One region of the Pseudoroseomonas sp. WGS1072 genome, then DNA from elsewhere that is predicted to be linked to it. Evidence: predicted binding sites of a transcription regulator. Region 1 holds the regulator's gene; the other holds the start of a gene.
The links. Region 1 encodes HrcA, which represses chaperone genes, less so after heat shock. Its sites were predicted from a motif close to GTTNGCACTCNCNNNNNGNGAGTGCNAAC; they were not measured.
Positions count from the first base shown of each region.

Region 2: a site for HrcA is predicted at 2,751-2,779, ahead of groES (co-chaperone GroES). Genes of this name have one in related genera too.

Region 1 is NZ_JBMPSU010000001.1:1,429,236-1,444,228, reverse strand. Features, by position in the region: gene typA (translational GTPase TypA) at 1-182, shown strand, start outside; gene ACF3NH_RS06875 (cupin domain-containing protein) at 240-872, opposite strand; gene ACF3NH_RS06870 (peptide ABC transporter substrate-binding protein) at 1,063-2,730, shown strand; gene ACF3NH_RS06865 (NAD(P)/FAD-dependent oxidoreductase) at 2,791-4,119, shown strand; gene hrcA (heat-inducible transcriptional repressor HrcA) at 4,130-5,230, opposite strand; gene ACF3NH_RS06855 (hypothetical protein) at 5,391-5,606, shown strand; gene ACF3NH_RS06850 (hypothetical protein) at 5,603-5,779, shown strand; gene ACF3NH_RS06845 (TrkH family potassium uptake protein) at 5,783-7,324, opposite strand; gene trkA (Trk system potassium transporter TrkA) at 7,321-8,703, opposite strand; gene ACF3NH_RS06835 (AGE family epimerase/isomerase) at 8,735-9,850, opposite strand; gene ACF3NH_RS06830 (Maf family protein) at 9,882-10,475, opposite strand; gene ACF3NH_RS06825 (pyruvate, water dikinase regulatory protein) at 10,475-11,332, opposite strand; gene hemE (uroporphyrinogen decarboxylase) at 11,694-12,737, shown strand; gene ACF3NH_RS06815 (catalase family protein) at 12,833-13,894, shown strand; gene ACF3NH_RS06810 (type 1 glutamine amidotransferase) at 14,262-14,921, shown strand; gene ACF3NH_RS06805 (WD40 repeat domain-containing protein) at 14,945-14,993, opposite strand, start outside.
Region 2 is NZ_JBMPSU010000001.1:534,950-549,942, forward strand. Features, by position in the region: gene ACF3NH_RS02590 (prolyl oligopeptidase family serine peptidase) at 1-135, shown strand, start outside; gene ACF3NH_RS02595 (cold-shock protein) at 217-420, opposite strand; gene groL (chaperonin GroEL) at 700-2,343, opposite strand; gene groES (co-chaperone GroES) at 2,395-2,685, opposite strand; gene ACF3NH_RS02610 (usg protein) at 2,967-3,242, shown strand; gene ACF3NH_RS02615 (AEC family transporter) at 3,267-4,196, opposite strand; gene gmk (guanylate kinase) at 4,199-4,828, opposite strand; gene ACF3NH_RS02625 (YicC/YloC family endoribonuclease) at 4,825-5,718, opposite strand; gene ACF3NH_RS02630 (SDR family NAD(P)-dependent oxidoreductase) at 5,758-6,546, shown strand; gene mltG (endolytic transglycosylase MltG) at 6,556-7,536, opposite strand; gene fabF (beta-ketoacyl-ACP synthase II) at 7,664-8,947, opposite strand; gene ACF3NH_RS02645 (acyl carrier protein) at 8,996-9,235, opposite strand; gene fabG (3-oxoacyl-[acyl-carrier-protein] reductase) at 9,358-10,095, opposite strand; gene fabD (ACP S-malonyltransferase) at 10,109-11,062, opposite strand; gene rpsF (30S ribosomal protein S6) at 11,429-11,902, shown strand; gene rpsR (30S ribosomal protein S18) at 11,909-12,187, shown strand; gene ACF3NH_RS02670 (DUF2232 domain-containing protein) at 12,230-13,162, shown strand; gene rplI (50S ribosomal protein L9) at 13,179-13,748, shown strand; gene ACF3NH_RS02680 (SAM-dependent methyltransferase) at 13,964-14,993, shown strand, end outside.

The DNA.
Region 1 (14,993 bases):
GCAAGGACGAGGCCCTGCTGCTGACGCCGCCGCGCCGGATGAGCCTGGAGCAGGCCATCGCCTATATCGAGGATGACGAGCTGGTGGAGGTGACGCCCTCGGCCATCCGGCTCCGCAAGCGCTACCTCGACCCGCATGAGCGCAAGAAGAACGCCCGCCGCGCCGAGAGCGAGGCGGCCTGAGACCAGGGGGCGGACCCATAGGGGGCGGACCGGGACACCGGCCCGCCCCTTTCGCCGTCAGGGGGGCGGATCGGCCGGCGGGTCGCTCCGCAGCGTGATCCAGACCACCCGCGCCGGCACCTCCCCCGGATTGTCGAACATGTGCGGCACGGCGCTCGGGAAGCGGAAGGTGTCGCCCGCCTCCAGCAGATGCGCCTCCTGCTCCAGCCACAGGCGGAGCGTGCCGGAGAGGACGTAGCCGGCCTTCTCGCCCTGGTGGCGGAAGAAGTCGGCGCCCGAGGAGCCGCCCGGGCTCAGCGTCAGCTCGTAGATCTCCATCTGCCCCGGCCCGCTCGGCGCCAGCGCCTCCTTCAGCACGCCGCTCGGCGTCAGGCGCAGCACGCGGCGCTGGCCCCGGCGCACGATGTAGCGGCCGGGCGCCGCCGCCGCCGGGCGCTCCTCGAAGAAGAAGGACACCGGCACCTGCAGCGCCAGGCTCAGCATCCTGAGGCTGCGCACCGAGGGCGTGGCCAGGCCGCGCTCGAGCTGGCTGATCATCCCGGCTGAAAGCCCGGTACGCCGCCCCAGTTCCTGGATCGACAGCCCGCGGCGCTGGCGCAGCAGCCGCACCGCCTCGCCGAGGCGGCGGTCGCTGGCCGCCTCCTCCTCCGGCTGGTGAAGGGGAACGGGCGCTTCGGGTCCGGCTTTCACGGGGCCTGTCCTCCCTGCCGCGGATCGGGGGCGATTGACAGCCAGCTTCGATGAGGCTGAACATCGGCGCAACAATTATGACCACGGTGAACAGGCCGGGGCCGCCGGGAGACACCGGCACGGGGATGCAGTTGCGGCGTGACGACCCCTCCGGGCAGGAGCCACGGTCGGTCGAACGGGAGACGTGGCCATGAGCGACTTCGATGCCGGCGCGCGCTGGCGGCAGATCCTGGGCCCGAGCCGTCGGGGCCTCTTCGCCATCGGGGCCACGGCGGCGGCCGGGCTCGTGGCGCGGCCGGGAAGGGCACAGCCGAAGCCGCCCGCCAAGCCCAGGGGGCAGGTGGTGGTCGGCCTGTCGCAGGAGCCCACCGTCTTCCACCCGCTGATGCCGGGCATCGAGGTGGACCAGGGCGTCTGGTGGAACCTGTTCAGCACGCTCTGGTTCATCGACCCGGACGGCACCTTCGTCCCCGACCTCGCCGCCGAGATCCCGACCCAGCGGAACGGCGGCATCTCCGCCGACGGCCTGCTCTGGACCATCAAGCTGCGGCGCGACGCCAAATGGCATGACGGCACGCCCTTCACCGCCGAGGACGTGAAGTTCACGCTGGAGCTGATCAACAACCCCGATTTCCGCGTCCGCAATCGCGTCGGCCACAGCCTGGTCAAGGACATCCGCGTGGAGGCGCCGGACCGCATCCAGTGGCGGATGGAGACGGCCTACGCGCCCTATCTCTCCATTCTCTCGCTGACCTTCATGGTGCCGAAGCACCTTCTGGCCGGAGTCGCGGATCCCAACCTCTCGCCCTTCAACCACGCCCCGGTCGGCACCGGCCCGTTCCGCTGGGGCAGCCGCGCGGCGGGCGACAACGTCACGCTGCTGGCCAACCCGGCCTATCACGGCAGCGGCCCGCATCTCGAGCGGGCGGTCTTCAAGTACATCCCCGACCTGACGGTGCTGTACACGCAGTTCCGCACCGGCCAGGTGGACTATACCGGCATCGCCGGCATCAGCCCGAACTTCGCCGATGAGGCGAAGGGGCTGCGCGGGCGGAAGGTCCACGTCAATCCGACGGCCTCGGTCGAGAGCATCGCGCCCAATCTCGAATCCGGCCCCTGGGCGGACAAGGCGGTGCGCGAGGCGCTCTACCTCGGCATGAACAAGCAGGCGCTGATCGAGGCGCTGTACTACGGCCTGCCGACGCCCACGGAGTCCTTCCTGCCCAACCAATCCTGGGCGATCGAGAAGGACCTGCCGAAGCACGAGTACAATCCCGGCAAGGCCAACGCGCTGCTCGACGCCGCCGGCTGGAAGCGGGGCGCGCGCGGCATCCGCGAGAAGGGCGGGCAGCGGCTGGAGATCGCCAATTCCACCACCACCGGCAATCCGATCCGCGAGCAGGCGCAGCAGTTGCTGATGCAGGACTGGCAGGCGGTCGGCGCCTCGATGAAGATCCAGAACATGCCCGCCGCCGTCATCTGGGGCGAGTTCTGGCAGCAGTCGAAGTTCAGCTCGGTGATGGTCGCCGTGAACTACCAGCTGGGCGGCGATCCGGATGTGACGCCGCGCTTCAGCAGCAAGGCGATCGGCGCCAAGGGCGGGCGCGGGCAGAACAACATCCAGTTCCAGAACGCCGAGGTGGACCGCCTGCTGGCAGAGGGCGCGACGGAGTTCGACCAGGACCGGCGCAAGGCGATCTACGGCCGCATCCAGCGGATCATCCGCGAGGAGCTGGCGATCCTGCCGATCTTCCAGCAGGCCCTGGTCGAGGGCACGAAGGAAGGGCTGAACGGCTTCCGGCCGAACATCAACACCTCCTCCAACTGCTGGAACATCCGCGACTGGTACTGGTCCTGACGACCACGCGCCGCGCCGCCCACCGACCTTCCACCACGACCAGCCTCCAGGAGCCCGTCCATGTCGCCTCCCGTTGATCGCATCGCCGGCGATGAACGCCTGCCCGCGCAGGCCGATGTCGTCGTCATCGGCGGCGGCATCATCGGTGTCTCCGCCGCCTACGCCCTGGCGCAGAAGGGGCATTCGGTGGCGCTGATCGAGAAGGGCCATGTCGGCGGCGAGCAGTCGAGCCGGAACTGGGGCTGGTGCCGCCAGCAGGGCCGCGACCGCCACGAGATCCCGCTGGCGCGCGAGAGCCTCGCCATCTGGGGCCGCCTGCACGAGGAGATCAACGCCGATCTCGGCTTCCGCCGCCGCGGCGTCATGTGGGTGACGAAGGACCCGGCCGAACTCGCCTCCTGGGAGCGCTGGGCGAACATGGCGCGCGAGATGCAGGTGCACAGCCACATGCTGAGCGCGGCGGAGGTGAAGGAGCGCCTGCCGGACAGCCAGGCGGGCTGGGTCGGTGGCATGGAGACGCCGAGCGACGGCCGCGCCGAGCCCTCCATGGCGGCACCGGCGCTGGCCGCCGGGGCGCGGCGGCTCGGCGTGCGGCTGTTCCAGAACTGCGCGGCGCGGGGCCTCGAGACCCAGGGCGGGGCGGTGAGCGGGGTGGTGACGGAGAAGGGCACCATCCGCACGAGCGCCGTGCTGCTGGCCGGCGGCGCCTGGTCCACCCTGTTCTGCCGCCGCCACGGCATCGCCCTGCCGCAGCTGATGGTGAACGGCACCGCCTTCCGCACCACCACGGGCGAGATGCTGCTGGCCGGGGCGCTCGGCACGCCGGGGCACTGCATGCGGCGGCGGGAGGATGGCGGCTACACCGTCGCCTTCCGGGGGCGCGGCACGGTGCACATCACGCCGGACAGCCTGCGCTATGGCCGGCAGTTCTGGCCCACCTTCGTGCAGCGGCGGGCCAAGCTGAAGCTGACGCTGGGCCGGCCCTTCTTCCAGGCCCTCCTCGCCGGCGCCCGCTGGTCGATGAACGAGGTGACGCCCTTCGAGAAGACCCGCGTGCTCGATCCGGCGCCGGACATGACGCTGGTGGAGCAGGCGCTGGCCTCGCTGAAGGCCGACCTGCCGAGCCTCGGCGAGCTGGACTGCGCCGAGGCCTGGGGCGGCACCATCGATTCGACCCCCGACGCGGTGCCGGTGATCTCGGCGGTGGACGGGCTGCGCGGCTTCTTCCTGGCCACCGGCTTCAGCGGCCACGGCTTCGGCATCGGCCCGGCGGCGGGGCGGCTGGCGGCGGACCTGGTGGCCGGGGACGCGCCGATCGTCGATCCCACGCCCTATCGCTACAGCCGGCTGGTGGACGGCACCCCTCTGGCGCCGGCCGGAGCACTCTGAGTCGGGGCGGTCAGCCCAGCAGCTGCCCGATCACCCGCGCGGTATAGTCCACCACCGGGATCACCCGGCGGTAGTTGATCCGCGTCGGGCCGATGACGCCGATGGCGCCGACGATCTGCTCCTTGCCGTCGCGGAAGGGCGCCACGACCATCGACAGCCCGGCGCTGCTGAACAGCCCCGATTCGGCGCCGATGAAGATCTGCACGCCCTCGCCGCGCTGCGCCAGCTCGAGCAGGCGCAGCATGGTCTCCTGCGCCTCCAGCCGCTCGAACAGCGCCTGGATCTCCTGCACGCGGGCGATCTGGTCGAGGTTCTCCAGCAGCTTCGCCTGGCCCCGCAGGATCAGCGAGCCGCCGCCGCCGCCGGCCCAGGTGGCCAGCCCGGACTCGATCATCTGCTGCGTCAGCGCGTCGAGCGCCGTGCGGTTGGCCTGGATCTCGTCCGCCACCGTGGCGCGCGTCTCCTCCAGCGTGCGGCCGGAGAGGCGGGCATTGATGAAGTTGCTGGCCTCGCTGAAGGCGCTGGGGGGCAGACCGGGCGGCACCTCGATGACGCGGTTCTCCACCTGGCCATGCGCGTTCACCAGCACCACCAGAGCCCGCCCGGGCGAGAGGGCGACGAACTCGATATGCTTGACCACCGCCTCGGTCTTGGGCGCCACCACCAGCCCGGCGGCGCCGGCGAGGCCCGAGAGCATCTGCCCGGCCTCGGACAGCGTCTCCTCCATGCTGCGGCCCGAAGCGGCGCAGCGCGCGGCGATGGCGTCGCGGTCCTCCTCCGAAAGGTCGCCGAATTCCAGCAGGCCGTCCACGAAGAGGCGCAAGCCACGCTCGGTGGGCAGGCGGCCGGCGGAGGTGTGCGGCGCGAAGAGCAGCCCGGCCTCCTCCAGATCCGCCATGGCGTTGCGGATGGTCGCCGGCGAGAGGGTCAGCGGCAGCCGGCGCGAGAGGGTGCGCGAGCCCACCGGCTCTCCCGTCTCCACATAGAGCTCGACGATCTGGCGCAGGATCGCCGCGCCGCGGCTGTCGAGTCCCGCCGCGCCGGCGGCCTTGCGGCCGGACGAGAAGAACGACGAAGCGGATCCCCTGGCCAAGTTCCTCGTATCCTTCATCGGGACAGCTCTTTTTGCCTCCCTCTCAAGCAGGCGTGAAGCCCCGTGGCGCCGACGCGGCGCCATCCTGTCATGCGCCGACACATCATGGCCACGAAGCCGTTGCATCCTCCCTGTAATTCGGAGTGCCGCAGGGCGCGGACAAGCGCAGGAGGGCATCATGACGGATATGACCGGTTCCCGGATCTGGCCCCTGGCCCTGCTCGGCTGGCTCGCCGCCGTCCCCGCCGCCACACGCTCCGGCGAGGCGGCCGGCGCCGCGCCGCAGGAGACCCGGACCGCCCCGAGGATGGAACAGAACCGCGCCGCGCCGCTGTCGCGCTACAGCGATTCGGGCACCGGCCCGGCCGCGCCGCGCCGGGAGCGGAAGGGATGAACAACCCGGTGATGAACGGCTTCCTGGCCGCGCTGCTGCTGTTCGGCCTGGGCGCCGGTGTCGCCGGCCTGCTGCTCGACCGCGCCTCGCGCCACCCGGCGGCGGCCACGGCGCTGCTGGCCCTGCTGCTGATCGGCCTGTCCTGGGGCGGCACGGTGATGCTCGGCGAATGAGCCTCAGCCGCGCCAGAAGCGCGGCATGAACAGGATCAGCACGGTGAAGAGCTCGAGCCGGCCCAGCAGCATGGCGAAGCAGAGCAGCCACTTGGCGCCGTCCGGCAGGTTGCCGAAATGCCCGGCCGGCCCGATCACCGGACCAAGCCCCGCGCCGACATTGGAGAGCATGCTGACGGCCGCGCTGGCGCTGGTCAGGAAATCCAGCTCCATCGCCATCAGCAGGATGGTCAGCACGCCGTAGCAGATGAAGTAGAGGGTGAAGAACACCACCACCGAGCCGATCACGTCATCCGGCAGCGGCTTGCCGTCATAGAGGCGGGGAAAGACGCCGCGGGGATAGAGCAGGCGCAGGAACTGGCCGCGCAGCATCACCGCCATCACCTGCAGGCGGAAGATCTTCATGCCGCCGGTGGTGGAGCCGGTGCAGCCGCCGACGAACATCAGGCCGAACACCAGCCCTACCACCCCGCCGCCCCATTGCGTGTAATCGGCCGAGGCGAAGCCGGTGGTGGTGACGATGGAGACCGTGGCGAGGGCCGCGTGCTGCAGCGCTTCCCAGACCCCGTAGGTGCCGCGCAGCACCAGCCAGAGCGTCAGCCCGGCGGTGACCGTTGCGACCAGCCCGAGCAGCGCGCGCACCTGGCTGTCGCGCAGGATGGCCCAGTCCCGCCGCACGAGGCGGACATAGAGGACGAAGGGCAGCGCGCCGGCCAGCATGCCGGCGATGGCGATCCAGTGCACCGCGGGATTGTCCCAGCGGGCGAGCGACTGGTCGGAGGTGGAGAAGCCGGCGGTCGAGATGGTGGTGAGCGCATGCGCGGCGGCGTCCAGCGCGTCCATCCCGGCCAGCGCGTAGGCGAGGCCGCAGAGCACGGTCAGCGCCAGATAGGTCAGGACGATGGCCAATGCGATCTGCCGCACGCGCGGCATGACCTTCTCCGAGCGGTCGGAGCTTTCGGTGCGGAAGAGCTGCATGCCGCCGACGCCGAGGGTCGGCAGGATGGCCAGCGCGGTGGCGATGATGCCGATGCCACCCAGCCATTGCAGCAGGGCGCGCCAGAGCAAGATGCCCGGTGGCGCCTCGTCCAGCCTGCTGACCGCCGTGGAGCCTGTGGTGGTCAGGCCGGAGACGGATTCGAAGACCGCGTTTGTCAGGTTGCCGCCAAGGCCCGGATGCTGCGACAGCAGGAAGGGCACGGCGGCGAAGGCGCAGATGGCGAGCCAGCTCAGCGGCGTCAGCACGAAGGCCTGGCGCAGGTTCAGCCCGGCCTGCAGCTCGCAGCGGGTCAGGCGTTGCAGCAGCCCGCCGGCCAGCGCGGTGCCGAGGGCCGAGGCGGCGAAGGGCCGCCAGTCGGGATGGCCCTGCGACAGGTCGAGCAGGGCCGGCAGCAGCATGAAGCCGCCCAGCACCAGCAGCATGCGCGCGATGAGCTGCAGCACCGGGCGCAGCGGAGGCGGCGCCCAGTGGCCACCCGCCGCAGGGGTCGCCACCGGGCCGGATCGGGCGCCACCGGGCGGCGGACGCGTCGTGGCGTCGCTCACGCGCCCTGGCCCGGGGCGCTGCCCGGCAGGGCGATCAGCGCCTCCGCCGCCTCGCGCGCCGTATAGGCCATGACGGCGATGATGTCGTCGCCGGGCGCCACGGTGGTGGCCGCGTCCGGGATGAAGGCCCTGCCGTCCCGCACCACGGCGCCGATCAGCATGCCCGCGGGCACGCCCACCTCCCCCAGCGGCGCCGAGACGAGACGCGAGCCGGCCAGCGCGCGCGCCTCGATCACCTCGCCGAAATCGCCGCGCAGCTGGTAGATCTGCGCCACGGCGCCGCGCCGCACATGGCGCAGGATGGAGGAGATGGTGATGCTGCTCGGGCTCACCACGGCGTCGATGCCGAGGGAATCCACCACCGGGGCGTAGGAGGCCTTGTTCACCAGGGTGATCACCCGGCCGCAGCCGGCCCGCTTGGCCAGGACGGACACGAAGATGTTCGTCTCGTCGTCGTTGGTGACGGCGACCAGGGTATCGACCTCGGCGATATTGGCCTCCTCGAGCAGTTCGCGGTCCAGCGCATCGCCCTGCAGCACCACGGTCCCGCTGCCGAGCGTCTCGGCGATGTGGGCGGCGCGTTCCGCCCCGTGCTCGATCACCTTGAGCGAGACCAGCGCGTCGCGCTTCAGCATCCGCGCCAGATGCAGGCCGACATTGCCGCCGCCGACAATGACGACCCGGCGCGCCGCCTGCTCCCGGTGGCCGAACACCGCCATCACGCTGTCGACATGCTCGGGCTGGGCGATGACATAGACATCGTCGCCGCAGGCCACCTGATCCTCGGGGCCCGGCACGAAGGCCCGGCCCTCCCGGACCAGGGCGACGACGACATAGCCCCGGCCCTCCGCCGCCTGCCGCAGCTGGCCCAGCCGGGCGCCGGCGATGCCGCAGCTGGCATCGTCGCAATGGATGCCGAGCAGCTGCACCTTCCCGTCGGCGAGCGGCACCATGTCGAAGGCGCCCGGCGTGCGCAGGCGGCGGGCGACGCCGCGCGCCACCTCCACCTCCGGCGAGATCACCACATCGACCGGCGGCGGCCTGGCCTCGCGCCAGATCGGCTCCAGATAGCCATGATGGCGCAGCCGGGCGATGCGACGTTTCACATGGAACAGTGCATGAGCGACCTGGCAGGCCACCATGTTCACCTCGTCCGAGCGGGTGACGGCGATCAGCAGGTCGGCCTCCCGCGCCCCGGCGCGGCGCAGCGCCTCGGGATGCGAGGCGAAGCCCACCATCCCCCGCACGTCATAGCTCTCGTCCGCCCGCCGCGCCGCCTCGGCCGAGGCATCGATGACGGTGACGTCATTGCCCTCCATCGCCAGATGCCGGGCGATGGTGGTGCCGACCTGCCCGGCGCCGCAGATGATGACCTTCATGACCACCGCGCTCCCGCCTGCGCTTCTGCTCTCAAGGCCGCGCGTCGCCGTCGGGTTGCGCGATGAAGGCGATGCCGCAGCTCAGATGGTAGAGGCTGCTGGCCGGGGCGGGCTCCGGACTCATGCCGCCTTCCGCCAGCCGGCGTTCATGCCAGAGCCCGTCGGGCCGCAGATAGGTGGCGAGCACGCGCCGTGCCTCCGCCTGCTCGGCCGGGTCGCCGCCCAGCGCGGCGGATTTCAGCCGCTCGGTCTGCGGCCAGAGGCGGGCGCCGCCGGCGATCACCCGCCCATCGCTCCAGACCGCGTCGCGCAGGGCGCCGGTGGCCGGGTCGCGGCCATGCGCGGCCAGGAAGCGGCGCAGCGCCGCGACCGCGCCGGCGGGAGCGGGCCGGCCGGACAGCCGTGCCTGCCAGTCGAGCAGCCAGAGCCATTCGCTGTGGTGCCCCGGCTCCGCGCGGTGCGGCGATTCCAGCGGGCGGAGGTCGTCGTCGTAGAACTCCGCCAGGCAGCCATCCGGCAGGAAGCGGGCCAGGAAGAGGTTCAGCAGCGCCTCCGCGCCGCGCAGGAAGCGGACCTCGCCGAAGGCCTCGGCGGCGGCGAGGCGCGCCTCCAGCAGATGCATGTGCGGATTCTGCCGCCGGGGCAGGGCGGGAGGGAGGGATTCCAGATAGCCGCCCGAGGCATGCGCCAGCCGCTGCTCGATGAAGTCGTCCAGCGCCAGCGCCTCGCGCCGGAGCGGCTCCGGCGGCGCCACGCGGCTGGCGGCTGCCAGCGCCAACAGCACGAAGGCGTGGTCGTAGAGGTCGCGCCGGCTATCGATGACGCGGCCATCCAGCGCGAAGCGCCAGGCATAGCCGCCGTCCGGATGGGCGGCGGTGCGGCGCAGGAAGTCGAGGCCGAGTTCCACGGCCTCGTCCGCACGTGGCAGGCCATGCCGCCGCGCCAGGGCGAAGCTGTAGACTTGGCGCGCCGCCACCCGCAGGCGGCGGAAGGTGGCCGTGCAGGCATGGTCGTCCAGGGTGAGGCTCTCGTGGAAGGCACGCGCGCGCCAGTCGATGCCGCGCTCCAGCCAGAGCGGCCATGCCCGTCGGCTCAGCCAGAGCCAGAGATCCTCCCCTTCCACAGGCCCGGCCGTTAACCCGGCCACCCGGCCGGCGTCCAGGGGCCGCCGGGGCGCCTCATTCAGGCAGCGCGCCGTGCTGCCGCAGGAAGCCCAGCAGGGGCAGCAGCGGCAGGCCGAGGATGGCGCTGTGCTCGCCCTCGACCCTGTCGAAGAGTTGGATGCCCGGCCCCTCCAGCCGGTAGGCGCCCACCGAATGCAGCACCGCCTCGCCCTCCAGCGCCAAGTAGCGGTCGAGGAAGGCCTCGGTGAAGGGGCGCATGGCGAGCCGCGGCGCCGCCACATGCTGCCAGACGCGCCGGCCGTGCCGCCAGGCCACCAGCGCCGTGTGCAGCACATGGGTCCGGCCCCGCAGCGCCAGGAGCTGGGCGCGCGCCGCGGCCATGTCCGCCGGCTTGTCGTACCAGTCGTCGCCGCAGACCAGGAGCTGGTCCGCGCCCAGCACCAGCGCCTCCGGCTCGCGCCGGGCGATGCGCCCGGCCTTGGCCTCGGCCAGCAGGAGCGCGGCCTCCGCCGGCGGGATGCCCTCGGCCCGCGCGGCCTCCTTCAGCGCCGCCTCGTCCACCCGGGCGGGGTGCGCCTCGAAGGCCAGACCGGCCCCGCGCAGCAACGCCGCGCGGGTGGCGGAGGAGGAGGCCAGCAGCAGGCGGATCACGCGCCGATATCCGCCGGCTTCGGGGGCGGCGCCTGGTTGCGGCGGGTGTGCCACGCCTCCATGAGCTGCAGCACGGTCGCCGCCGTCTCCTCGATGGAGCGGCGCGTCACGTCGATGACCGGCCAGCCATGCGTGGTGCAGAGCCGGCGCGCCGCCTGGATCTCGGCCTTCACCGCCTCGAAGTCCACATAGTCGTTGGTGTCCTGCCGCACGCCGCCGCTGCCGATCAGCTTCAGCCGGTGCCGGCGGATGTCGATCAGCGCCGTCGTGTCGATGGTCAGCCCGATCACCGGGCAGGGCGGGTCGAGCAGCTGGTCCGGCAGCGGCGCGCCGGGCACGATCGGCACATTCGCCGCCTTGATGCCGCGATTGGCGAGGTAGAAGCAGGTCGGCGTCTTGCTGGAGCGGGAGACGCCCACCAGCACGCAATCGGCCTCGGCGATGCCGGCCACGCCCTGGCCATCATCATGCGCCAGCACGTAATGCATGGCGTCGATGCGGCGGAAATAGTCGGCGTCCAGCACGTATTGCGCGGCGCGCTTCTCCCGCGCCTGCTGGCCGATCTGCGCCTGCAGCAGGTCCATCACCGGGTCCAGCACCGAGAGGCAGGGGATGCGGAGCTGCTGGCACACCTCCTCCAGCGCATGCCGCAGCGAGCGGTCCACCAGGGTGAACATCACCGGCCCGGGCTCGGCCTTGATCCCCTCCAGCACCTGCTCGAGCTGCAGATGCGAACGCACCAGGGACCAGCGGTGATGCACCACATGCGGGTCGGCGAAGCGCGACAGGGTGGCGCGGGCGATGGAATTCAGGGTCTCGCCGGTGCTGTCGGAGACGAGATGCAGGTTGATCATGCGGGGCGGGCGTTTCCGTGGTTCAGGCTGTGGTCTTGCCGGGGAGGTTTGTCGGGGGATCGGTCAGGGGAGAATAGCGGGGATTGCTGTGGACATTGGGGAAAACCGAGCGGCAGCGGAAGGCCCCTGGGTGAATCGGGGATGAAATCCGCATTTTCAGGGAGTTGGGGGCAACTGGGCACATCTGTCCGCAGGACTCTGTGGAAAAGCCCGAAAACCGGCCTTTAAGCTGGGTTTCCGCTCGAGTCGGGCCTGTGGAGAAGCTTGTGGACAGACACCGGCGATATTGTGTCCCCCTTATCCACAGGCCCTACAGACCCCCCATCTTTCTTAAAGACTCTTTTTCAGAGAAAGGGGCGCCATGGAACACGCATCGAAGCCACTGCTGCGCGCCCTTGCCGGGGAGGCGATCTGGCCTCCGCCCTTCTGGCTGATGCGCCAGGCCGGGCGCTACCTGCCGGAGTACCGGCAGCTGCGGGCCCAGGCGGGCGACTTCATCCGCCTGTGCACGACGCCGGAACTGGCCGCGGAAGTGACGCTGCAGCCGCTGCGCCGCTACGGCATGGACGGGGCGATCCTGTTCAGCGACATCCTGATGCTGCCCTGGGCCATGGGGCAGGGGCTGCGCTATGCCGAAGGGGAAGGCCCGCTGCTCGAGCCGCTGCGCGACGCGGCGGCGATCGCGGCGCTGGACCCCGAGGGCGCGCGGGCGCGGATCGCGCCCATCCTGGAGACGGTGGCGCGGGTGCGGGCCGGGCTGGCTCAGGAAGCGCCGCGCGCCGCCCTGATCGGCTTCGCCGGAAGCCCCTTCACCGTGGCCTGCTACATGGTGGAAGGGCGGGGTGGCGGTGAGTTCGCCCAGGCCAGGCGGATGGCCTATGGCGACCCGCTCCTGTTCGGAAAATTGATCCGTATCCTCGTCGATTCAACCGTGGATTACCTCCTGGCCCAGGCTGAGGCCGGTGCGGAGGCGCTGATGCTGTTCGACAGCTGGGCGGGCCTGCTGCCGCCGGCGCAGTTCCGCCGCTGGTCGATCGAGCCGGCGGCCGCGATCGTGCGCGGCATCCGCAAGGTGCGGCCGGACATCCCGCTGATCGGCTTCCCGCGCCTGGCCGGGCCGCTGCTGGTGGAATACGCCCAGCGGGTGGGGGCGGAGGCCGTGGCGATGGACACCGGGATGGACCCGCGCTGGGCGGCGGCGCAGGTGCCCGCGCAGGTCACGCTGCAGGGCAATCTCGACCCCCAGGCGCTGGTCGCCGGCGGGGCGGCGCTGGAGGCGGAGGCGCGCGCGATCCTGGCGGCGATGCGGGGAAGGCCCTTCGTCTTCAACCTGGGCCACGGCATCGTGCCGCCCACGCCGCCCGAGCATGTGGCGGCGCTGGCGCGGCTGATCCGCATCGGCTGAGGCGGCCGGCGCCGCAACAGCGCACGGGCCATGGGCGTTCCCTCCTGGATGCTCTTCAGGGGGCCCCCTCCCCTGGGGCCCCCGTGGAGCCGCGCATGACCCCTGTCCGTTACGATTCCGCCCTGGAGCGACCCGCCGAGGACGAGGCCGAGACCGTGTCGCGTCTGGCGGCGGCGCTCAGAACCATCGGTGAGACCACGCTGGCCGATGAAGGCCATGCCCTGCGCGGCGTGCACGCCAAGAGCCACGGCCTGGTCAAGGGGGAGATGACGGTGTCGGAGGGCCTGCCGGCCGAGCTGGCGCAGGGCCTCTTCGCCACGCCCGGGCGTTACGCGGTGGTGATGCGCTTCTCCACCAATCCGGGCGACCTGCTGGACGACAGCATCACCGTGCCGCGCGGCCTCGCGCTCAAGGTGCTGGACGTGCCGGGCGCCCGCCTGCCGGGCGCCGAATCCGGCCGCAACCAGGATTTCGTCATGGCCAACGCGCCGGCCTTCGCCGCCGCCGATCCGAAGGCCTTCGCCGGCAGCCTCAGCCTGCTGGCGCGCACCACGGATCAGCCGCAGGGCCTCAAGAAGGTGGCCTCGGCGGTGCTGCGCGGGGCGGAGAAGGTGGTCGAGGCTGTGGGCGGGGAAAGCGCCCTCCTCAAGAGCCTGGGCGGCCACCCCGGCACCTCGATCCTGGGAGAGACCTTCTGGACGCAGGTGCCGCTGCGTCACGGCGCGTATGTCGCCAAGCTTTCGGTCGCGCCGGTGGCGCCGGAGCTGCTGGCGCTCGCCGGCAGCAAGGTCCCCACCTCCGGCCACCCTGATGCCCTGCGCGACCAGGTGCGGGCGCATCTGAGCGCGCATGGCGGCGCCTGGGAGGTGCGCGTGCAACTGATGACCAATCCCGAGACCATGCCGGTGGAGGATGCCTCGGTGGCCTGGCCGGAGGAGGAGAGCCCCTATGTCGCGGTGGCGCGCATCACCGCGTCCCCGCAGCCCGGCTGGGATGCGGCGCTGAGCCGCGAGATCGACGATGGCATGGCCTTCAGCCCCTGGAACGGGCTGGAGGCGCATCGCCCGCTGGGCGGCATCATGCGGTCCCGGCGGCCGACCTACGAGCAGTCCGCCCGCTTCCGCGCGGCGCACAATGGCTGCCCCGCGATGCGCTGAGGGATGCGCCGGGGCGGCCGCGGCCCGCTTCCCCCGGCCGTCCCGGAAGCGCAGCGCCATGGTGCCATAGAGCGGCCGGCGGCAGACCTGGCGGAGACCAGGAAGGCCAGCGGCGAGGTCGCCATCAGGGGCACGGCGAGGGCGTGGTTGCTGGTCATCTCCATGACGATGACGGCGGGGACGGTCGAGGGAGCCGGGCGGGGCAGCGTGTCCGGCAGGTGGCGCGGCCCATGGATCAGCGCGCTGGTGGGGCTGGTGGCGACAGGCTCCGGCCTGCTTAGACCCCCTCCGGGTCCTGTCCCTGACGCCGGGCGGGCCTTGTCGCGGGGCGGGCTTCGCCGGTATCCCGCGGGGGTGAGGTGAAGCGATGCGCGTGCTGGTCCTGGAGAATTCACCCCTGGCGCCGATCGGCCATTTCGGTGACTGGCTGCGGCGGCGGGGCGCCCGGCTGGAGGTGCGGCCGGGGTCGGAGGTGGCGGAGGGCCCGCTGCCCGGGGCCGATCTGATCGTCAGCCTGGGCTCGCCGCGCGCGGCCTATGAGACAGAGGACTGGATCGCCCGGCAGCGCGCGCTGCTGGCGGCCTGGATCGCGGCGGAGCGGCCGGTCATCGGCCTGTGCTTCGGGGCCCAGATGATCGCCGCCGCCATCGGCGGCACGGTCGCACCCAGCGGCACCTTCCACGAGGGCTGGATGGAGACGCGGGACTGCAGCGGGCCGCTCTGGCGCGGCCCCTGGATCCGCTGGCACGGCGACCATGTCACCCTGCCACCCGAGGCCGAGGTGATGGCGCGCTCCGAGGGCACCATCCAGGCCTTCCGCCATCGCCGGGCCCTGGGGTTGCAGTTCCACCCCGAGGCGAACGCCGGCTGCATCGCCGACTGGATCGGCTTCACCCCGCCGGAGCGCCTCGCCGCCAGGGGCATCGATACGGCGGCGCTGCTGGCCCTGACGCGCGAGCGCGACACGGCCTTCGCGGCGCGGCGGGAGGCGCTGTTCGGGGAGATGCTGCGGCTGGTGGGCCTCTGAGGGCGGCGCCCCGATCGCGCCCCCTACCGCTTCGACAGATCGACCAGCCCGGCGAAGCCGGTCTCGGTGCCG
Region 2 (14,993 bases), 890 kb from region 1:
CTGGGCTACGAGGCGCTGTTCTACGAGCCGGCGGCCGGCGGACATGGCTATGGCAAGGACAATGGCGAGGTCGCCGCCTTCTCCGCCCTGGGCAATGCCTTCCTGCGGCGCGCCATCGGCTGGGAAACCGCCTGACGGACGAAAAAACCCGCCTCCCGGAAGGGAGAGCGGGCATGCAAGCCGGACGCGGCCTGGTCGGCCGCCTCCGCCGGGGCCTCAGAGCGGCTTCAGGTTGATCGCGGCGGCCTTGCCGCGCTCCATGGCCACGTCGTAGCTGACCTTCTGATTCTCGTTCAGGCCCTGCAGGCCCGCCTTCTGGACGGCGGTGATGTGCACGAAGACATCCTTGCCGCCATCCTGCGGGACGATGAATCCAAAGCCCTTGGTCGCGTTGAACCACTTCACGGTGCCGGTCGCCATGGCGACGCACTCCTCTCAAATGCGGCGGCAGGGCATGAGCGCCCTTGCCTGTGGCCCATCCGGTTTCACGGCTTGAAGGCGACCGGGTCTCCGGAGGCACGGCAAGGCGATCGGCAGCGGTTGGCGAGAAGAAGTGGGGCAGATCGGCACCGCCCTGTCAACGCAAACCGGCGCCGTTTCGTAACGAACGCGTTAGCCCTCGCGCATGCGAAAAGGGGCGGCCCTGCGGCCGCCCCTCCTGCTGTTCCAGCCCGGGGGCCGGACCTCGATCCCGGAGGATCAGAAGTCCATGTCGCCGCCCATGCCGCCCATGCCGCCCGGAGCGCCGGCCGGAGCCTTCTTCTCCGGACGCTCGGCGATCATCGCCTCGGTGGTGATCAGCAGGGCGGCGATGGAGGCCGCGTCCTGCAGGGCGGTGCGGACGACCTTGGTCGGGTCGATGATGCCGGCGTCGACGAGGTTCTTGTACTCGTCGAGCTGGGCGTCATAGCCGTACTCGTAGGTGCCGTCGCGCAGGACCTCACCGGCGATCACGGCGCCGTCCTTGCCGGCATTCTCGGCGATCTGCTTCAGCGGCACCTGGATGGCGCGGCGAACGATCTCGATGCCGACATGCTGGTCGTTGTTGTCGCCCTTCAGGTCGGCGAGCTTGCCGGCGGCGCGCAGCAGGGCCACGCCACCACCCGGCACGATGCCTTCCTCGACCGCGGCGCGGGTCGCGTGCAGCGCGTCGTCGACGCGGTCCTTGCGCTCCTTCACCTCGACCTCGGTGGAGCCACCGACACGGATGACGGCGACGCCACCGGCCAGCTTCGCCAGGCGCTCCTGCAGCTTCTCGCGGTCGTAGTCCGAGGTGGTCTCCTCGATCTGCGCCTTGATCTGCTCCACGCGGCCCAGGATGTCGTCCTTGGCGCCGGCGCCATCGACGATCGTGGTGTTCTCCTTCTCGATGCGGATGGTCTTGGCCTGACCCAGCATGTCGAGCGTGACGGTCTCGAGCTTGATGCCGAGATCCTCGGAGATCACCTGGCCACCGGTCAGGATCGCGATGTCCTCGAGCATCGCCTTGCGGCGGTCACCGAAGCCCGGGGCCTTCACGGCGGCGATCTTCAGGCCACCGCGCAGCTTGTTGACGACCAGGGTGGCCAGGGCCTCGCCCTCGACATCCTCGGCCACGATCACCAGCGGACGGCCGGACTGCACGACGCTCTCCAGCAGCGGCAGCATCGGCTGCAGCTGGGACAGCTTCTTCTCGTGGATCAGGATGTAGGGGTTCTCGAGCTCGGCGATCATCTTCTCCGCATTCGTGATGAAGTACGGGGAGACATAGCCGCGGTCGAACTGCATGCCCTCGACGACGTCGAGCTCGGTCTGGATGCCCTTGGCCTCCTCGACCGTGATCACGCCCTCGTTGCCGACCTTCTCCATCGCCTGGGCGATCATCTCGCCGATCTCGGACTCGCCGTTGGCGGACAGCGTGCCGACCTGGGCGACCTCACCGGAGGTGGTGATCTTCTTGGTCTTGGCCTTCAGCTCCTCGACGACGACGGCCACCGCCTTGTCGACGCCACGCTTCAGGTCCATCGGGTTCATGCCGGCGGCCACGGCCTTGGCGCCCTCGCGGACGATGGCCTGGGCCAGCACGGTCGCGGTGGTGGTGCCGTCACCGGCCAGGTCGTTCTGCTTCGAGGCCACTTCGCGCACCATCTGCGCGCCCATGTTCTCGAACTTGTCGGCCAGCTCGATTTCCTTGGCGACCGTCACACCGTCCTTGGTGATGCGCGGCGCGCCGAAGGACTTGTCGATGACGACGTTGCGGCCCTTCGGGCCCAGCGTCACCTTGACGGCATCGGCCAGGATATCGACGCCGCGCAGCATCCGCTCGCGGGCACCGGCGCCGAACTTAACGTCCTTAGCAGCCATGATTCTCTACCTCTGTTCTGATCGGTTCGTGGGAAACGGGGGTCCGCAGGCTCAGGCCGCGATCACGCCCATCAGGTCGGATTCCTTCATGATCAGGAGCTCCTCGCCGGAGATCTTGACCTCGGTGCCGGACCACTTGCCGAACAGGACACGGTCGCCGACCTTCACGTCGAGGGCGACGAGGTCACCCTTCTCGTTGCGCGCGCCGGAGCCGACGGCGACGATCTCGCCTTCCTGCGGCTTCTCCTTGGCGGTGTCGGGGATGATGATGCCCCCCGCGGTCTTCTCCTCGGCGGTCAGCCGGCGGACGACGACGCGGTCATGCAAAGGACGGAAATTCATTGGCCCTCTCCTGACGCCCTATTGTGGCGCATTCAGCGACGGTTGCCTCTCCGGCCGGCGAGCCTGTTAGCACTCACTCCCGGAGAGTGCTGACGATCTAGGGCGCTCCTCGGAGGTCGTCAAGTGTTCGGCAGCACTCTTTGTCGAAGAGTGCCAAAGCATTGAAACCAGACGGTTTTTCTTGTCATCCGCCGGTCACGCCATGGCATGCTCTCCTGGCCCGAAAGGGGAACAGAACGGCCCGAAGGCCGGGCCGGCTACCAGAACGGAGACGATCGCCCATGCTGCTGCGGGATATCGAAGGCTTCGTCCGAATCCCGGATTGGCGCCTGACCACCGCCGAGATCCTCTACCACCTGCCCGATCATCCGGGCCTGCTGCAGAGCTTCGTCTGGCAGAAGGTGGATCATGCGCCCCGCTTCCCGGAGCTCCACCGCTTCCTGGCCTTCTGGCAGCGGGAGATCCACGGTCCGCTGCACTCCGTGCGGGTAGCGTCGAGCGCCCTGACCCGGCCCGCCGAATTTCGGTACGCCGAGGGCCAGTTCAACCTGCACTGAGAAGAAAACCGGCCGATTCCCCGTTCACGTCAGGAGCAGGAGCAGCGCCGAGAGCGTCACGGTGGAGAGCAGCGTCGCGATCAACACCGTGGCGCCGGAGCGCTCGGCACCGCTCATGTAGCGCCGCGCCAGGAAGAAGGCATTGGCGCCGGTCGGCATGGCGGCGGTGAGCACCGCCACGGCCAGCGCCTCCCCCCCCAGCCCGAGCGCCAGCCCGGCACCCCAGACCAGCCCCGGCATGAAGGCCAGCTTGAGGCCGCAGCCCATCAGCGCCTCGGGCCAGTCGCGCCGGGCATTGAAGGAGAGCAGGCTGGCGCCCAGGGTGAACAGCGCCACGGGCGGCCCCGCCTGCCCCACCAGGTCGAGGAAGCGGCGCGCGGTGGCCGGCACTGGAATGCCGGCCAGCGTGACCAGCAGACCGAGCAGCACCGCCAGCACGATCGGGTTGCGCAGCACGGCGAGCAGCGTCGGCTTCAGGATCCGCGTCATCGAGGCCTGGCTGCTGTGCGCGAGCTCGGCCACCACCGTGGCCAGCGGCAACAGGATCAGCGAATGCAGGGCCAGGATGCCCAGCAGCAGCGCCAGCCCGCTCTGGCCGAAGACCGCCAGGATGACCGGGATGCCGATCATGTTGGTATTGCCGAAGCTGCAGTTGAGGGCGAAGGAGCCGGCCTCGGAGAGCCGCAGCCGCAGCAGCCGCCACCCCAGCAGCAGGGCCAGGCCATAGGTCGTCAGACAGCCGGCGAAGAACGCCACCGCCACCACCCCGCCGCCGGAATGGGGCGAGGTGGCGCCGGCGAAGAGCAGGGCCGGCATGGCCAGCTTGAAGGCGAAGTCGTTGAGGCCGCGCAGCCCTTCCTCGCTCACCCAGCGCCGCCGGGCGAAGAGATAACCGAGGCCGATCAGGGCGAAGATCGGCCCCAGGACATGCAGCAGCATGACCGGCCCGCCCATCGTCAGGGCTTCAGCAGTTCATCGATGAAGGCGGGCAGCCAAGGCTGGCGGGCGCGGGCGCAGCGCGCCGCATGCAGGATCGACCGCGCCTCCGCCACCGTCTCGTGGAAGTCGTTGTTCACGAGCACATGGTCGAAATCCGCCCAGTGGCTGATCTCGTCCCGCGCCGCCTGCATGCGGCGGGCGATCTCCTCCGGCGAATCCTGACCCCGCCCGTGCAGCCGGCGTTCCAGCTCCGCCAGGCTCGGCGGCAGCAGGAACAGGCTGACCACATCCGCCGGCAAAGCCGCGCGCAGCAGGCGGTGGCCCTGCCAGTCGATGTCGAAGAGCACGTCCCGCCCGGCCGCCAGCGCCTCTTCCACCGGGGCGCGCGGCGTGCCGTAGCGGCGGCCGAAGACCCGGGCCGATTCCAGCAGCGCGCCGGATGCCTCCATGGCCTCGAACTCCGCCATGCTGCGGAAGAAGTAATGGACCCCCTCCTGCTCGCCCGGGCGCGGCGCCCGCGTGGTGGCGCTGACGGAGAGGCGGAGATCCTTCTCCCGCTCCAGCAGCGCCCGGCTGACCGAGGATTTGCCGGCCCCCGAGGGCGCGGCGAGGACGAGGCAGAGGCCCCGGCGGGAGATCCGGTTCATTCGACGTTCGCCGCCTGCTCGCGCAGCCGCTCCAGCGCGGCCTTCAGGTCCAGGGCGATGCGGGTCAGCCCCAGGCTGGCCGACTTGGCCCCCAGCGTGTTCGATTCGCGGCCGAACTCCTGGGTCAGGAACTCCAGCCTGCGGCCCACCGGCCCGGGTTCCGCGAGCAGGGCGCGGGCTGCGGCCAGATGCGCGCCGAGCCGGTCCAGCTCCTCCCGCACGTCGGATTTCTGCGCCAGCAACGCCACTTCCGCCGCCAACCGTTCCTCCGGCACCCGGCGCTCGCCTTCCAGCATCTCGGCCAGCGCCGCCCGCAGCCGGGCCCGGTGCGCGGCGGGCTGGGCGGCGGCCTCGCCCAGCGCCACCTCGCGCAGGGCGGCGATCTCGTCGAGCAGGGTGGCGAGGATGGCGGCGAGCTTCTCCCCCTCCCCCCGGCGGGCGGCCGCCAGATCGTCGAGCGCCAGGGCGAAGGCCCGGGAGAGCACGGCTCGCCGGGCCTCCTCCTCGCCCGCGGCGGGATCGGCCGCTTCGGCCCGCAGCACGCCCGGCAGGGCCAGCACCGCCTCGGCGCGCGGCGGCGGGCAGCCGGGGATGCGCGCGGCCACCGCCAGGACGAGCTGGATGGCCTGCTCCAGCGCCGCCGGATCCGGCGTCAGGCGGGGCCGCTGCTCCTCCCTCTTCAGGGACAGCGTGGCGGAGATGTTGCCCCGCTTGAAGCGCACCCCCACGGCCTCGCGCAGCGGTGCCTCCAGAGGATCCAGCCCGGGCGGCAGGCGCAGGCGCAGATCCAGCCCGCGCCCGTTGACGCTGCGCAGTTCCCACACGAAACCCGTACCGTCCGGCAGGGCTCCCGACTGCCGGGCGAAGCCGGTCATCGACGAAATGGCCATGACCGGCCTTCTCTTCCCCTCCGGCACAGGATGCAAGACATGGCGCGCCGAGACTGGACGACGATCGCCATCACCGGCGCCTCCTCCGGCCTTGGCCTGGCTCTGGCCCTGGGCTGTGCCCGGCCCGGCGTGACGCTGCATCTGACGGGACGGGACGAGGCCCGCCTCGCCGGCGCGGCCAACCGCTGCCGCGCCGCCGGAGCCCAGGTGCGCGAGACCACGCTCGATGTGCGCGATGCCGGGTCGGCGGCCCGCTGGGTGGAGGGGATGGATCGGCTGGACCTGCTGGTCGCCAATGCCGGCGTCTCCGGCGGCACCGGCGGGGTGGCGGAACCGTCCGGGCAGACCCGGGCGATCTTCGCGACGAACGTCACCGGTGTGCTGAACACCGCCCTGCCCGCCCTGGACAGGATGGCGGCGCAGCCGCCGGGCGCCGACGGCATCCGCGGCCGGGTGGCGGTCATCGCCTCGGTCGCCGCTTTCGTCGCCACGCCGGGCGCCGCCGCCTACTGCGCCAGCAAGGCCGCCGTGCAGCGCTGGGCCGAGGCGCATGACGCGACCGAGCGTCACCGGGGGCTGCGCATCCACGCCGTCTGCCCGGGCTATATCCGCACCCCGATGACGGCGGTGAACGACTTCCCGATGCCCTTCCTGCTGACACCGGAGGCGGCGGCGCGGCGCGTCCTGCGGGGCATCGAGGCCGGCCGGGCGCGAATCGCCTTCCCCTGGCCGACCTATGCCATGGCCCGCCTGGCCGGCGCCCTGCCCATGGCGCTGCGCGCCGCCATCGCCGCCCGCCTGCCCGCCAAGCCGGTGGGACGAGGCTGAACAGCCGGCCTAGGGCGTGGCCCTGCGTCGCTCGATGGCGCGCCACCGGGCGACGTTGCGGTTGTGCTCCTCGAGGGTCCGGGCGAAGGCATGGCCGCCGGTGCCGTCGGCCACGAAGTAGAGGTCGTCGGTGCTGTCGGGCCGCAGCACCGCGCGCAGCGACTCGATTCCGGGGCTGGCGATCGGCCCGGGCGGCAGCCCGCGGTTGCGGTAGGTGTTGAACGGATGCTCGCGGTCCAGGTCGGCCCGGGTCAGCGCCCGGTCCAGCACGGCGCCGTCGGCCGCGGCATAGGCCACCGTCGGGTCCGATTGCAGGGGCATGTTGCGGCGGAGGCGATTGATGAAGACCGCCGCCACCCGCCCCCGCTCCTCGGGCATCCCGGTCTCCCGCTCGACGATGGAGGCCAGCACCAGGGCCTCTCGCGGGCTGGCCAGGGGCAGATCCGGGGCCCGCTCCTTCCACAACCGGTCCAGCGCCTCGCGCATGGCGGCGGCGGCACGCCGCACCACGCCGGCGCGGTTGTCGCCCCAGCTATAGGCATAGGTCTCCGGCAACAGCTCGCCCTCGTCGATGGTCGGCAGGTCGCCATACAGGCCCTCCGCCTGCTGCAGGATCGCCGCCATCTGCCGGGCGGTCAGACCTTCCGGCAGAGTCAGACGGCGCTGCACCGGGCGCGCGGTGCGGAGCACGGCCAGCACGTCGCGCAGGGAACCCTGGGCGGGAAAGAGGAACTCGCCGGCCCGCAGCGGCCCCTCCTCCCGCGTCAGCCAGACGGCCGCGGCGAAGAGGCGCGGATCACGGATCACCCCTCGCTCGGCCAGGGTCGCGCCGATGGTCTGGACACCGCCGCCGCGCTCGACCACCACCGGCGTCGCCTGCGCCAACGGGCCTGGCGCCGACCAGCTGCGCCAGCCCCACCAGGCCGTTCCGGCGCCGGCCACGACCAGGAGAAGAAATAGGGTCAGCAGGAACATCCAGAACTTGCGCAAGATCGGCCCTCCTCGTCGGCAAGCGGGGAAGGAGGCTGAGCCAGGGCCGCGAGCCCTCCACCCACCCGATGCTCAGATGGGGCTGGCCGGGCGGAGGGGAAGAACCTGCCGCCCGGCCGGAAGTGCCTCAGCCCGCCTTGCGGAACAGGATGCTGGCATTGGTGCCGCCGAAGCCGAAGCTGTTCGACAGCGCCACGTCGATCGGCCGCTCCTGCGGCTGCAGCGCCACCCGGTCGATCACGCTCTCCCGCGAGGGCTTGCGCAGGTTGAGGGTGGGCGGCGCCACCCCGTCCCGGATGGCGAGGATGGAGAAGACCCCTTCCACGGCGCCGGCGGCCCCGAGCAGATGCCCGATCGCCGACTTGGTGGAGGACATGGCGAGGCCACGCGCGGCCTCGCCAAAAAGCCGCTCGACCGCTTCCAGCTCCAGGTCGTCGCCCAGCGGCGTCGAGGTGCCGTGGGCATTGACGTACTGGATCTGCTCCGGGGTGACGCCGGCGTCGCGCAACGCCGCCTTCATGGCCCGGAAGGCGCCTTCATGGCCCTCGGCCGGGGCGGTGATGTGATAGGCATCGCCCGACATGCCGTAGCCCAGGACCTCGGCGTAGATCTTGGCGCCGCGCTTCCTGGCGTGCTCGTACTCCTCGAGCACCAGGATACCGGCGCCCTCGCCCATGACGAAGCCGTCGCGACCTTCGTCCCAGGGGCGCGAGGCCTCCTGCGGCGTGTCGTTGTAGCCGGTCGAGAGGGCACGGGCGGCGCAGAAGCCGGCCATGCCGATATCGCTGATCGCCGCCTCGGTGCCGCCGGCGACCATGACATCGGCATCGCCCAACGCGATCAGCCGTGCCGCGTCGCCCAGCGCGTGCACGCCGGTGGCGCAGGCCGTGACCACGGCGTGGTTCGGTCCCTTGAAGCCGTATTTGATCGAGACATGGCCGGAGGCCAGGTTGATCAGCGCCGAGGGAATGAAGAAGGGCGACAGACGGCGGGCCTTGCCGGCCCCGACCAGCAGGGCGTTCTCGGCGATGGCGGGCAGGCCGCCGATGCCGGAGCCGATCATCACGCCGGTGGCGTTCCGATCCGCCTCACCCTCGGGCATCCATCCCGAATCCTCGACCGCCTCCGTCGCCGCCACGAGGGCGAGCTGGATGAAGCGGTCCATCTTCTTCTGGTCCTTGACCGGGACCCACTCGTTGAAGTCGAGCTTTCCCTCGGTCTTGGCGCCAGCCGGAACCTCGCCGGCGATACGCGCCGGCAGGTCCTTGGCATCGAAGAGGCTGATCGGGCCGATGCCGCTCTCGCTGGCGAGCATCCGCCGCCACACATGATCGACGCCGACGCCGAGCGGGCATGCAATGCCCATCCCGGTGACGACGACGCGTCGCGGCGTCGTCAGAGAACCGAACACGCGTTATCTCCCCCAGACGTCTACTTGCGCGGCGCGAATGGAAGGCCCTCAGGCGGCCTTCTGCGCCTCGATATAGTCGATCGCGTCCTTGACGGTCGTGATCTTCTCGGCCGCGTCGTCGGGAATCTCGACGCCAAAGGCCTCCTCGAAGGCCATCACCAGCTCGACGGTGTCGAGGCTGTCGGCCCCCAGGTCGTCGATGAACGACGCCTCGGACGTGACCTTGGCTTCCTCGACGCCGAGGTGCTCGACAACGATCTTCTTCACCTTCTCGGCGGTATCGCTCATCGCCCGAGTCTCTCCTGCTTGCAGACGCTGCCGGCATTCCGGACGGGGACCGCCCCCGTCGTCGACCTGCGCGGCATTAACATGGAAGCAAGCCGGGGAACAGATTTCCCGGCCGTTCCGTTTCAGGTCATCGCCATCCCGCCGTTCACGTGCAGGGTGGCGCCGGTGACCCAGCCGGCGGCATCGGATGCCAGATAGGCAACCGCGGCCGCGATATCAGTGGCCTCGCCCATGCGGCCCAGCGGAATCCGCTCCATCAGCCGAGCCTTCTGCTGCTCGTTGAGCGCATCGGTCATCGGGGTGCGCACGAAGCCGGGCGCCACGACATTCACCGTGATGCCACGGCTGGCCACTTCCTGGGCCAGCGACTTGCTCATGCCGATCAGCCCGGCCTTGGCGGCCGCATAGTTCGCCTGGCCGGGATTGCCGGTGACGCCGACGATCGAGGCGATCGAGACGATCCGGCCTGAGCGACGCTTCATCATGCCGCGCAGCGAGGCGCGCGCCAGCCGGAACGGCGCCGCCAGATCGACCTCCAGCACGTCCGACCAGTCCTGGTCGGACATCCGCATGGCCAAGCCGTCCCGGGTGAAGCCGGCATTGTTGACCAGGATGTCGAGCCGCCCGAGCTCCGCCTCGACCTTCTCGATCAGCGCCTGCGGCGCGGCGGGGTCGGACAGATTGGCCGGCGCCATCAGCGCGCCCTCGCCCAGCTCGTCGGCCAGCTCGCGCAGCACCGCCTCACGCGTGCCCGAGAGCGCCACCTTCGCGCCCTGCGCATGGAGCGCGCGGGCGATTGCGGCGCCGATGCCGCCCGTGGCGCCGGTCACCAGCGCCACCTTTCCATCCAGTCCGAACATGCCGCTCATCGCCTCACAACGTCTTGAGGAAGGCTTCGATCTCGGCGGGCGTGCCCACCGACAGGGCCGCGGCCTCCGGCGCCAGACGGCGCATCAGGCCGGTCAGCACCTTGCCGGCGCCGATCTCGACGAATCGGTCGCAGCCCAGCTCGACCATGGTGCCCACGCATTCCCGCCAGCGCACCGTGCCGGTCACCTGCCGGACAAGCAATTCGCGGATCTCGGCCGGGTCCGTCGCCTTCGCGGCGGTGACATTGGCCACCACCGGCACCAGCGGTGGGCGCAGCTCGGCCAGGGCCAGCGCCTCGGCCATGGCGTCGGCGGCGGGCGCCATCAGGGCGGAATGGAAGGGCGCCGAGACGGGCAGCAGCATGGCACGCTTGATGCCCTCGGCCTTGGCGAGGGCGACGGCCCGCTCCACGGCGCCGCGATGGCCGGAGATCACCACCTGGCCGCCGCCATTGTCGTTGGCCGCCTCGACCACCTCGGTGCCCTCCGGCCCCTCGGCGGCGCGTTCGCAGATCGCCTGGGCCTGGGCCATCTCGGCGCCGAGCAGCGCCGCCATGGCGCCGAGGCCGGCCGGCACCGCCTTCTGCATGGCCTCGCCGCGCAGCCGCAGCAGGCGGGCGGCGGTCGGCACGTCGAGGCTCTGCGCCGCGGCCAGCGCGCTGTATTCGCCGAGCGAATGTCCGGCGACCAGGGCCACCTGCGACTTCAGGTCGAAGCCGCCCTCCTGCTCCAGCACGCGCATGACCGCCAGGCTGACGGCCATCAGCGCCGGCTGCGCGTTGGCGGTCAGGGTCAGCTCCTCGGCCGGCCCCTCGAACATCAGGCGGGAGAGGTTCTGCCGCAGCGTCTCGTCCACCGCCTCGAAGACCTCGCGGGCGGGGGCGAAGGCCTGGGCCAGCTCGCGGCCCATGCCGGGCGCCTGGCTGCCCTGGCCGGGAAAGACGAAGGCGATCGGCATGGCGGTGTCGGCTTTCCTCTGCGCTGACAGCCGGCCGGCAGGCCGGATCCGGCGACAATCCCTGTGTGGAGCCGGGCGGGGTAATGGCGCTGCCCCCCGGTGTCAACAATCGAGCGTCATCGGGATGTCATCCCGAGCCCCCCTGGGAGGGCCCTGGCCGCCCGCGCTCCCGCGATGACGGCGAAGCCCCGCGGCCACGGCATGGCCGGCGCGCCCTGTGGATAAGGCGGTTTACGCGGCGGGGCAATTATGGTTTACGCAGCGCCACCCTGCCGGGCGCGGAGGCATCGCGCCCGGCTATGCCCGTTTGCGCTCTCCGGCATGGGCCGGAGCAGGCTTGGGCTGAGACAGCCACAGGGAGATCCCATGCCGTTGTATGAGACCGTGCTGATCGCACGAAACGACCTGACGCAGCAGCAGGTCGAGGCCATCACCGACCAGGTCGCGGGCGTCGTCACCGAGGCCGGTGGCGAGGTCAAGAAGCGCGAGTACTGGGGCCTTCGGGGCCTGGCCTACCGCATCAAGAAGAACCGCAAGGGGCACTACATGCTCCTCGGCCTCGACTGCCCGGCGGCCGCCGAGCAGGAAGTGGCCCGCCAGCTCGGCCTGAATGAGGACGTGCTGCGCCACATGACGCTGCGCGTCGAGACGATCGACGAGGCGCCCTCCGCCATCCTGGCCAAGCGCGGCGACGACCGCGAGCGCGACCGCGGCTTCCGTGGCCCGCGCCCGCCGGCGGGGCGCTTCTCCTCCGGCCGCACGCGTGAGCGCAACGACGACCGTGAGGAGTATCGCGCCCGCTCGCGCGATGATTCCGAGAACACCGGCGGCGAGGAGTAATCCATCATGTCCGACACCAGCGAACCGAACATCGCCGCCCGTCGCCCCGCCGTGGGCGCCCGCCGGCCCTTCTATCGCCGCCGCAAGTCCTGCCCCTTCTCCGGCCCGAACGCGCCGAAGATCGACTACAAGGACGTGCGCCTGCTCTCCCGCTTCCTGAGCGAGCGGGGCAAGATCGTCCCGTCCCGGATCACCGCCGTGTCGGGGAAGAAGCAGCGCGAGCTGGCCAATGCCATCAAGCGCGCGCGCTTCCTGGCGCTGCTGCCCTACGTCATCAACGACTGACGGCAGCGGACGGGATTCAGGATCTCTGAGGCAGGCACAGCCGTGGCAGCGGGACACCCCCGAGGGAATTTTCCCACCGGTCTGATCGACGATCCCCGCCTGCTGGCGGGGGCGGCGGCGGGGCTCGTCTCGGCGCTGGCCACGCTCTGGGCGCTGCGCGGCCTTCCGGGAGGGCTCGGCCTGTTCTGGCTCTCCCCCTTGCCGCTCTTCCTGGCCGGGCTCGGCTTCGGCGGCATCGCCACGACCCTCGCCATTCCGGTGGGCGGCGCGGCGCTGCTGCTGGCCGGGCCGGGCTGGGTCGCCCTTCTGCTCTGGCTGGTGCTCTATGCCCTGCCGGCCTGGATGCTGGTGGCCCTCGGCCTGCGGCCCGGGCCGCGCCTCGTGCTGACGGCACCGCTGGCGCTGCTGGGCCTCTGGCCGGCCTTCGTGACCCTGGCCGCGAGCCTCGCGGCGGGGGAGCATGGCGGGCTGGAGGCGGTGCTGCACGAGGCCGTCCGCGACGGCCTGGAGCGCATGGGCGGCGGGGTGTCGGAGCCGATGGTCGAGCAGATCGTCCGCCTCATGCCCGGGGCGCTGGCGCTTTGGGTCGGGCTGGCGCTGCTGGCCAACGCGGCCGGCGCGCAGGGCTTCCTGCAGCGCCGCGGCCTGGCCCTGGCGCCGGCGCCGCGCTGGCGGTCGGGCCGGTTGCCCGGCTGGTATCCGGCCCTCCCGGCCCTGGCCGGACTGGCCTGGCTGGTGGCCGACGAGGCCGACGCCATGCTGCCGCTGTCGCTCTGCCTGGTGCTCTCGGTGCCGCTGCTGCTGCAGGGGCTGGCCGCGATGCACACGCGGCTGGCCTCCTTCAGCGGCCGGCTGCCGGTGCTGATCCTGCTCTATGTCCTGATTCTCGTCTTCAGCCTGCCGGGCGCCGTGATCCTCGTGGCGCTCGGCCTCCTCGAACAGTACGGGCGCCGCAACCCGCCCGCCAACATGTGAGATCGGGGTTACACCGATGATCGAAGTCATCCTGATGCAGCGGGTCGACAAGCTCGGCCAGATGGGCGAGCTGGTGAAGGTCCGCCCTGGCTATGCCCGCAACTTCCTGCTCCCGCAGGGCAAGGCGATCCGCGCCAACAAGGACAATCTGGCCCGGTTCGAGCGCGAGCGCGTTCAGCTGGAAGCCCAGAACCTGAAGCGCCGCGAGGAAGCCGAGCGCATCGCCGAGCGGATGGACGGCCTCACGGTCGTCATCATCCGCCAGGCGGGCGAGGCCGGCGGCCTCTATGGCTCTGTGTCCGGCCGCGACATCGCCGAGGCCTGCCGGGAAGCCGGCCTGACCATCTTCCGCAACCAGGTGTTGCTGGAGCAGCCGATCAAGACCGTGGGCCTGACCCAGGTTCGCGTCGCGCTGCATCCGGAGGTGGATCTGTTCGTGACGGTGAACGTCGCCCGTTCCCCGGAAGAGGCCGAGAAGCAGGCGCGCGGCGAGGATCTTCGCGCCGAGCAGCAGGCCGAGGAGGAGAGCCTGGAGGCCGAGCTGGCCGCCGAGCTGTCCGAGCTGGGCGCCGCCAGCGAAGAGTAAGACCGGCCCCGGCCTCCACCGAGGCCACGGACGCGTCGAGAGGGGGGAGTGCCGGACAGGCGCTCCCCCTTTTGTCGTCGCGGAGGTCCGCCGGCGGCATCCTCCGGTGGGCCGGCATGATTTGGGGGGCCATCGGCCTCGCCCCCGCGTGACTGGACAGCCCTCGCGACCTTTCCCCAACATGCGGGATCGTGGTGAGCAGCGAGGGCCCAGACATGCCGTTTGATCGTGTGCTGTCCCGTATGATCCGTCACGGGCGGCTGACCGTTCGCTACCCGGACGGCGTGGAACGCCGCTACGGTGGCCAGGACGGGCCTTCCGCCGCCTTCGAGATCCGCAGCCGGCGCGCCGAGTGGCGGCTGGTGACCAATCCGGGCCTGGCCTTCGGCGAAGGCTACATGAACGGCGAGATCCGCCCGGTCGGCAGCACGCTCTACGAGGTGATGGACCTGCTGGTCCTCAACCTGATGGAAGCCGGGCACCCGGGGGAGCGGGTGATGGAGAAGCTGCGCTGGCTGCGCCGCCGCTTCGACCAGCTGAACCCGGCGGGGCGCGCGCGCCGCAACGTCGCCCATCACTACGACCTGAACGGACGCCTCTACGCCCTCTTCCTGGACCGCGACCGGCAGTACTCCTGCGCCTATTTCCCGACCGGCGAGGAGTCCCTGGAGGAGGCGCAGCTGCTGAAGAAGCGGCACATCGCCGCTAAGCTGAAGCTCGACCATCCTGACCTCCATGTCCTCGACATCGGCTGCGGATGGGGGGGCATGGCCCTGCACCTGGCGCGGGAGCATGGCGTCCGCGTCACCGGCATCACCCTCTCCACCGAGCAGCTGGAGGTGGCCCGCGGCCGCGCCGCCGAGGCCGGCCTGGCCGATCGCGTGCGCTTCGAGCTGATGGACTACCGCGACTGGCGTGAGCCGGTGGACCGGATCGTCTCGGTCGGCATGTTCGAGCATGTCGGCGTGGATCATTACCGCCGCTTCTTCCGCAGCCTGCGCGCGGCCCTGAAGCCTGACGGGGTGGCGCTGATCCACGCCATCGGCCGCAGCGACGGGCCGGGCAGCACCAACCCCTGGATCGCCAAGTACATCTTTCCGGGCGGCTACTCCCCGGCCCTCTCCGAGGTGCTGCCGCATGTCGAGAAGTCCGGCCTCTGGACGACCGATATCGAGATCCTGCGGCTGCACTACGCGCAGACCCTGGCGCATTGGCGCCGCCGCTTCGCCGCCAACCGGGACGCCA